Regions from separate parts of the Peribacillus sp. NPDC060253 genome, predicted to be linked through region 1. Evidence: riboswitches for the same ligand, from Rfam matches in the RefSeq annotation. Region 1 holds a riboswitch; each other region holds the start of a gene.
The links. Region 1 has a riboswitch for S-adenosylmethionine ahead of ACFWE9_RS12165 (O-acetylhomoserine aminocarboxypropyltransferase/cysteine synthase family protein). Riboswitches for the same ligand answer to the same signal wherever they lie in the genome.
Positions count from the first base shown of each region.

Region 1 (4,039 bases):
AAGGCGTGCAGCTTCATGGCGGTTATGGTTTCATGCAGGAATATGAAATTGAGAAAGCCTATCGTGATTCCCGTATTAACCGAATTTTTGAAGGCACAAATGAAATCAATCGCTTGCTTGTCCCGGGAACTTTCCTGAAAAAAGCACTTAAAGGAGAATTGCCGCTTCTTCAAAAAGCTCAAGGCCTGCAAGAGGAATTAATGATGATGATGCCGGAGGAACCTGGCGATGAGCCATTGGCACAAGAAAAAATGCTTGTTAGAAACGCCAAGAAAATCGGTATTTTGGCAGCTGGTCTTGCTGCACAGAAATACGGAACAAGACTTGATCAGGAACAAGAAATCCTCTCCAACATTGCTGATATAGCATCTCTTGCATATGCTGCAGAATCGGTGGTATTACGTACGGAAAAAGCCATTGCGGCCACCGGGCTGGAGAAGAACAAACAAAAAGTCCTTTACACTGAAATTTTCGTTCAAGAAGCTTTCAATGAAATAGAGCAGCATGCAAAGGAAACGTTAATTGCCGTAGAAACAGGCGATACTCTTCGCATCATGCTTTCTTCGCTTCGCAAGCTGACAAGACACAATCCAATCAATGTCATTGCGAAAAAACGTGAAGCTTCAGTTAAGGTTATCGAAACGGAAAAATACGCACTTTAAGAAATAAATTGAAATCTTAAAAGGGAATGCCCGTAATAGGCATTCCCTTTGCTTTGATGAAATCACGTTGGAAAATCAAAGGACATTTCGTTGTATTGCGTGGTGAAAACGGGTATTCTATTGGTAGGTGGTGAAATGATGGGATTAACATTATATTGGTACCCAAAATGCGGCACATGCCGTAATGCGAAGAAGTGGTTGGATAGTCATGAACTGCAATATGAAGCGATCCATATAGCGGAAAATCCACCTTCTCGAACTGAAATCGAACAACTTTATAAAAACAGCGGATTAGAGTTGAAGAAGTTTTTCAATACTAGCGGTCAAAAATATCGGGAGCTCGGGTTAAAGGATAAGCTGAAAGAAGCTTCTGAAACAGAGATGCTTGATATATTGTCCACTGATGGCATGCTGCTAAAAAGACCGATTGTAACGGATGGCACTAAAGTGACAGTGGGTTTCAAAGAAGAGCAATTCGAACAGGCTTGGAACTAAAATTACACAAAATATTTGGTTAATTTCTTACTTAAAACAAAGTTCTACCTTATAATGTAATAGATAAAACAAGATGTACATATGGAGGGAATTAATAATGACAACGCCAAAAGAACTTCGTTACACTAAAGAACATGAATGGGTCAAAACGGAAGATGGAACAGTCCGCATCGGAATAACAGCTTTTGCCCAGTCCGAACTTGGGGACATCGTTTTCGTCGAGCTTCCAGAGGTCGGGGATGAATTGAAAGCGAACGAGCCATTTGGAAGTGTTGAATCCGTTAAAACCGTTTCTGAGCTTTATGCTCCAATCAGTGGCAAGGTTGTTGAAGTGAACGATGATTTAAGTGACAACCCTGAGTATGTGAATGAATCTCCTTTTGAAAAAGCATGGATGATCGTGCTGGAACCAGCAAATAGCAGTGATATTGAAAACCTGATGAGCGCTGAAGAATATGAGAGCTTGATTAACGGTTAAAGCGAAGTAGAGGGGGCCAGATAATGGCCTGCTCTCTTTTTCATTTTGGATATGGCAGTTGCGCACATAATTCGTGAGATGGAGTGATGACATGGAATGCGGCGAATTCGATAAAGTGATCATTGTAGAAGGCAGTTCCGATAGAAGAAAAGTTGCCTCCGTTTTAAATGAAGATGTGGAAATAAGATGTACGAATGGAACCATATCATTAACTAAGCTAGATGAATTTGTTGATGAATTAATGGATCGTGATGTCTATCTCCTTTTTGACGCAGATGAATCAGGAGAAAAGCTGCGGAAGCAATTCCGGAGGGAAATGCCGGAAGCGAACCACTTGTACATTAATAAAATGTACAAGGAAGTGGAAAGCTCGCCCGAACATCATATCGCAACTGTCCTTTTATCTGCCAATATGAATGTGAAAATGAAATATTTAAGTCAAAGGGTGAACGACTAATTGATGCGGGAATGGAAAGAAGAAGAGTGTCAGCTTGCTGTTGAAAAAGGGGAAACCTTTTGCTTATATTTATATACGCCTTTATGTGGTACCTGTCAGGTGGCTTCCAAGATGCTGACGATTTCATTGGAACTTTTCCCGGATTTTAAGGCAGGCAAAATGAACATGAATTATGTTCAAGCATTTGCGGAATCGTATGAAATTGAAAGCGTCCCTTGTTTATTGCTTTTCAAAGAAGGAAAGCTGTACAAAAAAATATATGCCTTTCAATCCGTTCCTTATTTGTATGGATTGCTTAAGGAAATTAGCTAAGAAACCAACCAGTTACGGGTTGGTTTTTTAGCTTTGTATAGGTAAGGGCCAAAATCTAAATAAAACAAAGAATATTCTAACTATTCATTGACTGGATAAATGTAAAATGCTATATTTTGAATTAAGAAAGTAACTGCTGAATTTAATAGTTCTTATCAAGAGTGGCGGAGGGACTGGCCCGACGAAGCCCGGCAACCGGTATAAATTTATATACGGTGCTAATTCCAGCAGAGTGTTGGCTCTGGAAGATGAGGTGTGTATGAAAACCTCTTCTTGTGGAAGTGGTTTTTTTGTTATTCAATGGATTTCCCGGTTTTATTATAATTCCAACTAAATCGATAGAAGAAGAGGAGAAAGCCTATGTCAGAGAAAAAGTTGCGTTTCGAAACATTGAGTGTTCATGGTGGTCTGCAAGCTGATGAAACAGGTGCCCGTGCAGTTCCTATTTACCAAAGCAATGCATACTTGTTCAAAGACACCGACCATGCAGCGAATTTATTTGGCTTAAAGGAGAATGGCTATATCTATTCTCGACTCCATAACCCCACGGTCAGCGTTTTCGAGGAAAGAATGGCCTTATTGGAAGGCGGGATCGGCGGATTGGCAACAGCAAGCGGAATGGCGGCCATTTCCCTGTCAATCTTAAATATTGCCGGTGCAGGGGATGAGATTGTTTCAGCCTCTACATTGTATGGTGGTACGTATAATCTTTTTGAAAATACTCTCCCTAAATATGGGATTAAAGTGAAATTCGTCTCCCCTGATGACCCTGAAAATTTTAAAAGGGCGATTACGCCAAAAACAAAAGCCATATTTGCTGAAACAATTGGAAATCCAAGCTTGAGGGTTTTAGATATCGAAGCAGTAGCGGATATCGCCCACGATGCCGGCATACCTTTAATTATCGATAATACCTTCGCTACACCATATCTTTGCAGACCCATTGATTTTGGAGCGGATATTGTCATCCACTCTGCTACAAAATGGCTATTGGGTAATGGAACGACATTAGGCGGTGTCATTGTGGACGGAGGGAAGTTCGACTGGAACTCGCCAAACTACCCTGGCTTTACCGAGCCTGATCCAAGCTACGATGGTCTCGTGTACTCGGAGGCAGTTGGACCCGCTGCTTTTATTACAAAAGCCCGTGTGCAATTACTTCGTGATTTAGGCCCTTCGTTAAGTGCCCAAAGTGCATTTCAGTTTACGCTTGGACTTGAAACGCTGCATGTAAGAATGAAAGAGCATATCTCGAACACCAAGTCTGTCATTCAATATTTGAGAAATCAACCGGCTGTGACCTGGGTTTCATATCCTGCTAATGAGGATCATCCGGATAAAGCCCTTGCAGATAAATACTTGCCTAAGGGAGCTGGAGCGGTTGTGACCTTCGGAATACAAGGTGACCGTGAGGCCGGAGCAAAACTTATCAATTCGGTTGAATTATGGTCCCATGTAGCGAATGTTGGGGATGCTAAGAGTTTAATCATCCATCCCGCCAGTACGACCCATCAACAATTGAATGAGGCAGGTCTGGCGAAAGCGGGTGTGAGTGCTGATCAAGTCCGACTATCCATTGGGATAGAAAATGTTGAGGATTTAATTGAAGATTTAGAGCAGGCAATTGAAAAAGCG
Region 1 covers NZ_JBHXAS010000038.1:4,926-8,964, forward strand. The annotation lists gene ACFWE9_RS12140 (acyl-CoA dehydrogenase family protein) at 1-662, shown strand, start outside; gene ACFWE9_RS12145 (arsenate reductase family protein) at 801-1,157, shown strand; gene gcvH (glycine cleavage system protein GcvH) at 1,255-1,635, shown strand; gene ACFWE9_RS12155 (toprim domain-containing protein) at 1,727-2,092, shown strand; gene ACFWE9_RS12160 (thioredoxin family protein) at 2,096-2,404, shown strand; SAM riboswitch class I at 2,554-2,659, shown strand; gene ACFWE9_RS12165 (O-acetylhomoserine aminocarboxypropyltransferase/cysteine synthase family protein) at 2,765-4,039, shown strand, end outside.

Region 2 (4,039 bases), on a different contig from region 1:
GGGATCATCCAAATCACACCCATGCCTCTCAAGCTCTGTAGCTAGAGCTCCGTCCAAAATCATGACTGAATGATCTCGTAAAATAGCATCAATCGGATTCATTTTATTCTTCATGACCTTCTCCTCTTTTCTTTATAGTTTGTGTTAGATAATAACTTCCATAGCAAAATAAAATAAATGGAATACCACAATATAGTGCTATTCGTTGTTTAGGATCAAATGCTATTCCTATGCAAGAAGCAAGACATAGCATGAAGGAAACGATTGGTACGAGTGGATATAATGGTGTACGATAAGCCAAATCATTTACTGAATTTCCTTCTTTTATAAATCGTCTGCGAAAAAGAAGCTGTGACGCGCTAATACTCATCCAAACTATAACCACGGCTAGACCCGAAATGGATACAAGCACTATGTATACAGTATCCGGAGCAATAATACTCGAGAACAGGGCTAAGCCTCCGCCCAACATACTGAAAATGACTGCATATATTGGAACACCCCGTTTTGTCAATTTTGCAAATATTGGGGATATAGTTTTTTTATCTGCAAGTGACCAAAGCATTCTGGATGAGGCATAAAGTCCTGAGTTTGCAGCAGACAAAATGGCAGTTAAAATAACAAAGTTCATAATATCCGCTGAATATGGCACTCCAATACGTTCAAGAACTGCTACAAAAGGGCTCTCTAATACGCTTGCATCCGAAATAGGCAATAATGCGGATAATACGACGATGGTTCCTACAAAAAAGATAATTAATCTCCATAATGTCATACGGATTGCCTTTGGTATCGTTTTTTCTGGATTAACCGTTTCTCCAGCTGCAATTCCGATTAATTCCGTTCCAGAAAATGCAAAATTCACTGCAAGCATCGTCATTAGAATGGCAAAAGCCCCATTAGGGAATAAACCTGCATGTGTAAAATTGGAAAATAACGGAGCTGATTGCGAATGTATGATGGGAATAAAACCTAGCATTGCCGCTGCTCCTAAAATAATAAATATCACAATCGCAAATACCTTTATAGACGCAAACCAGAATTCGGATTCAGCAAAAAACTTAACAGTCCACGCATTTAAGACAAAAACCAAAATGGCAAATAAAGCGCTCCATATCCAGACATTGATTGAGGGAAACCATCGCTGCATCAACAAACCTGCAGCCGTGAATTCCGAACCCAGTGCGACAGTCCAAGTTAGCCAGTACAACCAGGCTACTGTATACCCTGTCCCAGGTCCTATGTATTTCGCTGCATAGCTATGAAATGCACCTGTCTCGGGCATTTGCACTGCCAGTTCACCTAAACATAACATGACTAGATAAACCACTAATGCTCCAATCAAATACGAAAGGATTGTACCAAACGGGCCAGCCTGTTGAATCGTATAACCCGAACTTAAGAATAAACCAGTTCCAATCACCCCGCCAAGCGATAGCATTATTATATGACGTGCTTGCATTTCCCTTTGAAAATTATGCTTCCTTTTGTTCCCCATTCTTACTCTCCTCTATCTTGCATCCAGAAAAAACGAAAACGCACTCTAATAAAGAGTGCGTTACTGACAAATAAAAACGTTCGGTCTTATCTATCAAGGTTTCACCCCCTGGAATTAGCACAGTGTCCTTGTAGACCTGTTGCTGAGGTTTCATAGGGCCAGTCCCTCCACCTCTCTGGATAAGAAATTATTTTTTATAACTCTATCAACCTATGAAAAAATTGTCAAGTTTTGTTTTGGATAGTAAAGACTTCCTTTAAATTCCTACAAGTTTGATTCCCTGGCATAGTATGAAAGGATTGCTTGTTTTAGGACAGTCGTTCACCATATTTGATTGGAGTTAATACTGGTTTAACAAAAATGGCGACATCTTAAAAGATGTCACCATTTTTTTCTTTTTCCTTAAGGCCGTTCTATTTCAAATAATTCCCCTAGTTTGGTATAAGTATGACCCGCTAATCTTGCTACAGGTTTTAGCCCATTCTGGTCAATTCGGCCATTATGGTAAATATCTTGCTCTATATGATAGCAGACTATTTTTCCTATCAATAAATCACAACCAGGTTTATTCTTGGAACCTGCCAATGGTATCGCATGCTCTAATATACATTCAAAGCGTACCTTCGCTTCTTGCAATCCTGGTACGGATACCTTATCACTAACCGCCGGCGTGAAATTAGTAAGACTCAATTCACTTTCGTCCGGTGGGAGTTCCTTCGCTGTTCGATTTGCATCAGCAACATTGTTTTCATCAGTGATATGAACAACGAATTCACCCGATTGAATGGCATTTCGGGCTGTATCCTTTGAAACTCCTTCTTTCCGTTGAATAGATATGGAAATCATTGGAGGATTGGAACTGACGATATTAAAAAAACTGAACGGCGCTATATTGATTGTACCGGTTTCGGATTGTGTAGTAACAAGGGCTATAGGTCTCGGTATTATGCTTCCAGTCAAAAACTTATAATTTTCCCGTTCAGTCAGACTTTCAGGATTAACTGAAATCATCTTCATTCCCTCTTTCATTCTTATAAAAATTTCTGTTGAAACCATGAACCTGCTGCCTCAACCTCTGAACGTGTTAACTGATGCCCGTAATTTTCCCAATGAACATCCACCGTAGCACCAGCTTGCAGTAAAAGTTGATTAAGTTCTTCCGTTTCTTCTGCAGGGCAAATCGGATCGTTTTTACCTGCAGCAATAAAAACAGGTATATCCGAGAGGGACGGTAATGCAAGCCCGCGTCTAGGCACCATTGGATGATGAAGAATCGCTCCCTGTAATACCCCTTCGAAATGGAACATCAAACTTGCCGCTATATTGGCACCATTAGAATAACCTAATGCTACCACTTTGTCACGATCAAAGTCATATTTTCCGGAAGCTAAGTCCAAGAACTCATAAAGCTCCTTCGTACGGAAGATCAAATCTTCTTCATCAAAAACCCCTTCAGCTAACCGGCGGAAATATCGAGGCATTCCGTTTTCAAGTACATTTCCCCGTACGCTCAATACGGATGAACCCGATGAAACCATTTCCGCTAACGGCAAGAGGTCTGTTTCCGTTCCTCCCGTACCATGTAAAAGCAATAGTAAAGGTGCCTCCGGATTACTTCCTTTTTGAAAAATATGCTTCATCATTTATCCTCCTCCAGTACTCTCGGCACTGCCGGCAGTAACGTTTTCTCCATGATTCCCCTTTTTTCTTCCAGCCATGGCGGCAGCATTAATTTACTACCCATCGTTTCCTTTGTCTCATCATGAGCAAATCCAGGTGGATCTGTGGCAACTTCAAAGAGAATGCCTCCATCCTCCCTGAAATAAATGGCATCGAAGTATTGACGGTCTTTAAAGGGTGTCACTCCATAACCATGGTTACCGATATGCTCTCTCCACTCTTTATGATCTTCATTATCGATCGCACGCCATGCAAGATGATGGACAGTTCCCACTCCGATTTCCCCATTTGGCAAAACTGATTTTTTAACATCTATCAAATTTCCGATATCCGAAGTGGATTTATAGCGGATGAAATCCCCCTCTTCCCCAATCTTTTGCAGGCCCATCACTTCCTCTAATAGTTCCATCGTTTTGATCGGTTTTGACGTCAATAATACGGCACCGCCGAATCCCTTTACCGCCTTATCGGCTGGTACACCGCCGAATGACCACGCGCTATTTTTACCTTCTTTACGTTCAACCAATTCAAGTTGCAAACCATGGGGATCTTGAAATTCGAGATATTCCTCACCGAAACGTGAAACCTTTTCAAAGTCTACGTTAAATTTATCCAAACGCGTTTCCCAGAAACCCATTGAACCTTCCGGAACGGCATATGTCGTTATCCCCACTTGTCCAGAGCCAATTGTTCCTTTGTATGCTCCAGGCCATGGAAAGAAAGTGATAATTGTGCCAGGTGAACCTGATTCATCTCCGAAATATAAATGGTAGGTGCCTGGATCATCAAAATTAACGGTTTTCTTCACCATACGCATCCCCAAAACTCCAGCATAAAAATCCACATTCTCTTGAGGATTAC
Region 2 covers NZ_JBHXAS010000061.1:4,241-8,279, forward strand. The annotation lists gene mmuM (homocysteine S-methyltransferase) at 1-114, opposite strand, end outside; gene mmuP (S-methylmethionine permease) at 104-1,498, opposite strand; SAM riboswitch class I at 1,582-1,684, opposite strand; gene ACFWE9_RS16065 (flavin reductase family protein) at 1,901-2,509, opposite strand; gene ACFWE9_RS16070 (alpha/beta hydrolase) at 2,530-3,138, opposite strand; gene ACFWE9_RS16075 (ring-cleaving dioxygenase) at 3,138-4,039, opposite strand, start outside.
Region 2: another riboswitch for S-adenosylmethionine. It lies ahead of mmuP (S-methylmethionine permease); the one in region 1 lies ahead of ACFWE9_RS12165 (O-acetylhomoserine aminocarboxypropyltransferase/cysteine synthase family protein).

Region 3 (4,039 bases), on a different contig from region 1:
CAATCCCAATGTCCCGATTTTATTGGCTGTATCTCCATTTGCCGCAATCCTATCGGCCCCAACTATAATACCATTGATTTGTTTCTGATGAATCGTATGGGCTGCCATATTATCAGAAATTAAGGTGACGTCGACACCGGCTTGCATCAGTTCCCAAGCGGTCAAACGGGCCCCTTGGAGGACTGGTCGGGTTTCACAAGCGTACACTTTTATCGGAAAGTCCCTTTCTTTAGCTAAGTGAAAGGGAGCCAAGGCCGTGCCATACCGGGCAGTGGCGATTCCACCGGCATTGCAATGAGTTAGAATGGAATCGCCTTTAGCAAATAGGGACAATCCATGTTCCCCGATTTTCCTGCACATTTCTTCATCTTCAGTAAAGATGGCTTTGGCCTCCGATACCAGTGCTTCTTTGGCAGTCGAAATGCTTTGTGCTGCATTTAATATGTTCTCCATTCTCTTTAATGCCCAAAAAAGGTTGATTGCAGTAGGCCGGGAAGAGGCAAGCTTCTCAATATGGCTCATTACATTTTTTTTGAATTCCCCTAATTCCGTGGATGTTTCTTGTTTGGCACCCAGTGCTACCCCGAATGCTGCAGTCAGTCCAATTGCTGGGGCCCCGCGTACCTTTAATGTTAAAATGCTGTCATATACATCATCAACTGAATGAAGTTTAATAAATTCAGTGATGGATGGAAGGCCTTGTTGATTTAATAAGGTGATATGGGTATCATCCCATTGTACCGAATATGGTAATGGCGCTAGCGTAGTCATGTATAGGTCTCCTTTTAAAGGGTTGTATAAGATGGCAGTGTATGTTGCTTCAACGCTTCAATTATTGCTGGAACATCCAATTCATCCCGTTTTTTAATTAAACGTGCACCAATCTCCAATGTTATCGTTTTGGCTGCGATCCTTGTTTCTTTATCTTCAATGACATTTAAATCTGCAACATGAGAAAGGCCGATTGTTCTCCGAATCAGTTCGCAGCCGGCAAAACCGAATGCGTCTCTTTTGAATTTAGTCAGTAAATAGGTCAAATAACCATTCACATGGCGGAAGGGACTTTTATTTTGGGTGTTCCAAAGTTCAGTATATGTTTCTTCAAAGGCATTCCAAAATTCATGGAGGTATGTGAAAATCTCTTCTTTCCCAGCTGCATTGCGTGTGACTGCCTGAAAGAGAAGGTTGGCGGTGTATTGGCCTAGGTCAAAACCGACGGGGCCATAAAAAGCGAATTCTGGATCTATAACCTTTGTTTCAGTTTTACTTGCAAATATACTTCCAGTATGTAAATCTCCATGAAGCAAGGCTTCCTGCTCGGTTTCAAAGCTTTGTTTCAGCTTAGCGACTTCGAGTATCACTTCTTGATCATTCCAAATCTTTTTGGCGGCATCAGTCAATTCCACCTCGAAATCTCCTGGGAGCTCCTCGAAAAATGGATCCGTGAAAATAAAGACCTCGGTGATTTTGCAGAGCTCTGGATTCGTGAAGTGACGGGCCACTTCTTTTTTCGCAGGTGGTTCTAAATGATAATCGGAAGTGAAGAATGTCGTCTTTGCAACATACTCACCAATATGTTGTGAAAGCAATGGATAGGGATCACCATCAATCAATCCCGTCCTTACGATTTTTAAGTGTGATAAATCTTCCATGACTGTGATGGCAAGCTGTTCATCCGAATAATATACTTGCGGTACGAATTCGGGGCAATAGCTTTTGAAATGAATAAGTGCATTTGCTTCAATGGCAGCCCTTTTCAAAGTCAGCGGCCAGCTTTCGCCAAGTACCTTGGCATAAGGGACCGCTTGTTTGATTATTATCCCTTTATTTGTGGCTGTGTCAGTAATATGAAAAACGTAATTTAAGTTGCCATCGCCGATTTCTTTACAGTTTAAACTGGCATCTGAATTGACCAACCCTAGTTTTTTTGCAAGGGTTATAGCTGTTTCATTTGTTAATATTTTAAAATTTGAATGGTTTTGAGTCATTCTTTTCCCCTCCACATTTTAAGAATAAAAAAGCCTCTTTCATTAAGAAAGAGGCAGAAGTTTTAGCTTCGGACCTCTTATCTCCCAGAAAAAAGTTTTCTGGTGGAATTAGCACCGTGCTCTGCGGATTTCAAAATCCGGCGGTGAATCCGCCCCATTTCACAATGGTATTACAGTCGGTTGCTGGGCTTCATAGGGCCTTTATCCCTCAGCCTGCTCTTGATAAGAGTATATGTTTTCTGAAATTTTAATCTTCGGGAAAATAATAACAACTTTTTAAATAGTTTGTCAATGGGGAAATTAATAATAATCCGGACGGCGATCTTCAAAAACAGGTATTTTGTTGCGAGCTTTCGAAACTTTCTTGTAGTCCAGCGTGCCTGGCAACAGTTCGTTTTCATCTCCGGCTTCACTTACGATAGCTCCCCATGGATCTTTAATCAAGGAATGTCTGGCAAATATATTTTTGACATCCGTACCTGAACGATTCACGGCTACAACATATACGTGGTTTTCGACGGCACGGCTAATCAATAGGGGTCTCCAGTGATCGGCAATCTCATTTAACCTGGTCAAGTCGTATCCGGTTGTCCAAAGCTCTGGTAAAATAAAGATATCGGCTTCTGATCGTGCAGCTTTTTCGATCCGTTGTTCTGCAACCTAAAAGTTGATATCTGGTTGCTCAAAGGCAATATCGATTTGGAGGCAGGCTATTTTCCGTTTCATTGTATAAAACCACCACATGTAAAAAATGCTTTACAAGACGATGATAAACATATATCATTTGTGACTAGAATTTCAAGAAATTTCAGAGAAGGTGTAAAAATGTTGCAATTTGAAAAATCAAGACTGCTTCAGGAACTGCCCAAGCAGTTTTTTGCCTCTCTAGTCGCAAAAGTCAATGCGATTACAGCACAAGGACATGATGTCATTAATTTAGGTCAGGGAAATCCTGATCAGCCGACACCTGAGCATATTGTGAAAAGTCTACAGGCAGCCGCTGAAAAACCGATTAATCATAAATATTCACCGTTCCGTGGGCATCAATATTTAAAAGATGCTGCCGCTGTCTTTTATGAACGTGAATATGGGGTCAAGCTCGATCCCAATAGCGAAGTCGCGATTCTCTTTGGTGGAAAGGCAGGACTTGTGGAATTGCCACAATGTTTATTGAATCCTGGGGATACGATTCTGGTTCCTGATCCCGGCTATCCTGATTATCTTTCCGGTGTTGTTCTAGCTCAGGCAAAAACGGAAGTCATGCCGCTGACAGAAGAAAATGGTTTTCTTCCGGATTACAAAGATATACATAGTGACGTGCTTGATAAAGCAAAAATGATGTTCTTGAACTATCCGAATAATCCTACTGGTGCATCTGCAACTTTAAGTTTCTTTGAGGAAACGGTCTCCTGCGCAAAAGAGCATTCCATTTGTGTGGTCCACGATTTTGCATATGGGGCGATAGGATTTGAAGGGAAAAAACCGATAAGTTTTCTCCAAGCTGAGGGAGCGAAGGATATAGGAATTGAGATATATACACTATCGAAAACATATAATATGGCAGGGTGGAGAGTCGGCTTCGCAGTTGGGAATAAAAGTGTCATAGAAGCGCTTGAGCTTTTGCAAGACCATCTTTATGTGAGTCTCTTCCCGGCGATACAAGAAGCAGCGGCAAGTGCTTTACTTGACTCGCAGAGTTGTGTAGAGGAGTTAGTGAAGAAATACGAGGGGCGAAGGAATGTTTTCATTGAGGGATTACAGGCCATCGGCTGGGATGTCAAAGCTCCGGACGCCTCTTTTTTTGCCTGGCTCAAGATACCAAAAGGGTTTACATCCGAGAGTTTTGCGGATTATTTATTAACGCATGCCCACGTAGCTGTAGCTGCTGGAAATGGATTTGGTGAATTTGGCGAAGGGTACGTCAGGGTAGGGCTTCTTACTTCCGAAGAACGGCTTAAAGAGGCTGTCGAACGGATACGCGCATTAAACATATTTTAACTGGGGGAGAAGTTATCCACCTTAAATAATCATAAACCTATTGACAATGTACG
Region 3 covers NZ_JBHXAS010000019.1:21,557-25,595, reverse strand. The annotation lists gene mtnA (S-methyl-5-thioribose-1-phosphate isomerase) at 1-771, opposite strand, end outside; gene mtnK (S-methyl-5-thioribose kinase) at 786-1,988, opposite strand; SAM riboswitch class I at 2,063-2,217, opposite strand; partial or broken gene ACFWE9_RS07510 (nitrilase-related carbon-nitrogen hydrolase) at 2,289-2,714, opposite strand; gene ACFWE9_RS07505 (pyridoxal phosphate-dependent aminotransferase) at 2,814-3,986, shown strand.
Region 3: another riboswitch for S-adenosylmethionine. It lies ahead of mtnK (S-methyl-5-thioribose kinase); the one in region 1 lies ahead of ACFWE9_RS12165 (O-acetylhomoserine aminocarboxypropyltransferase/cysteine synthase family protein).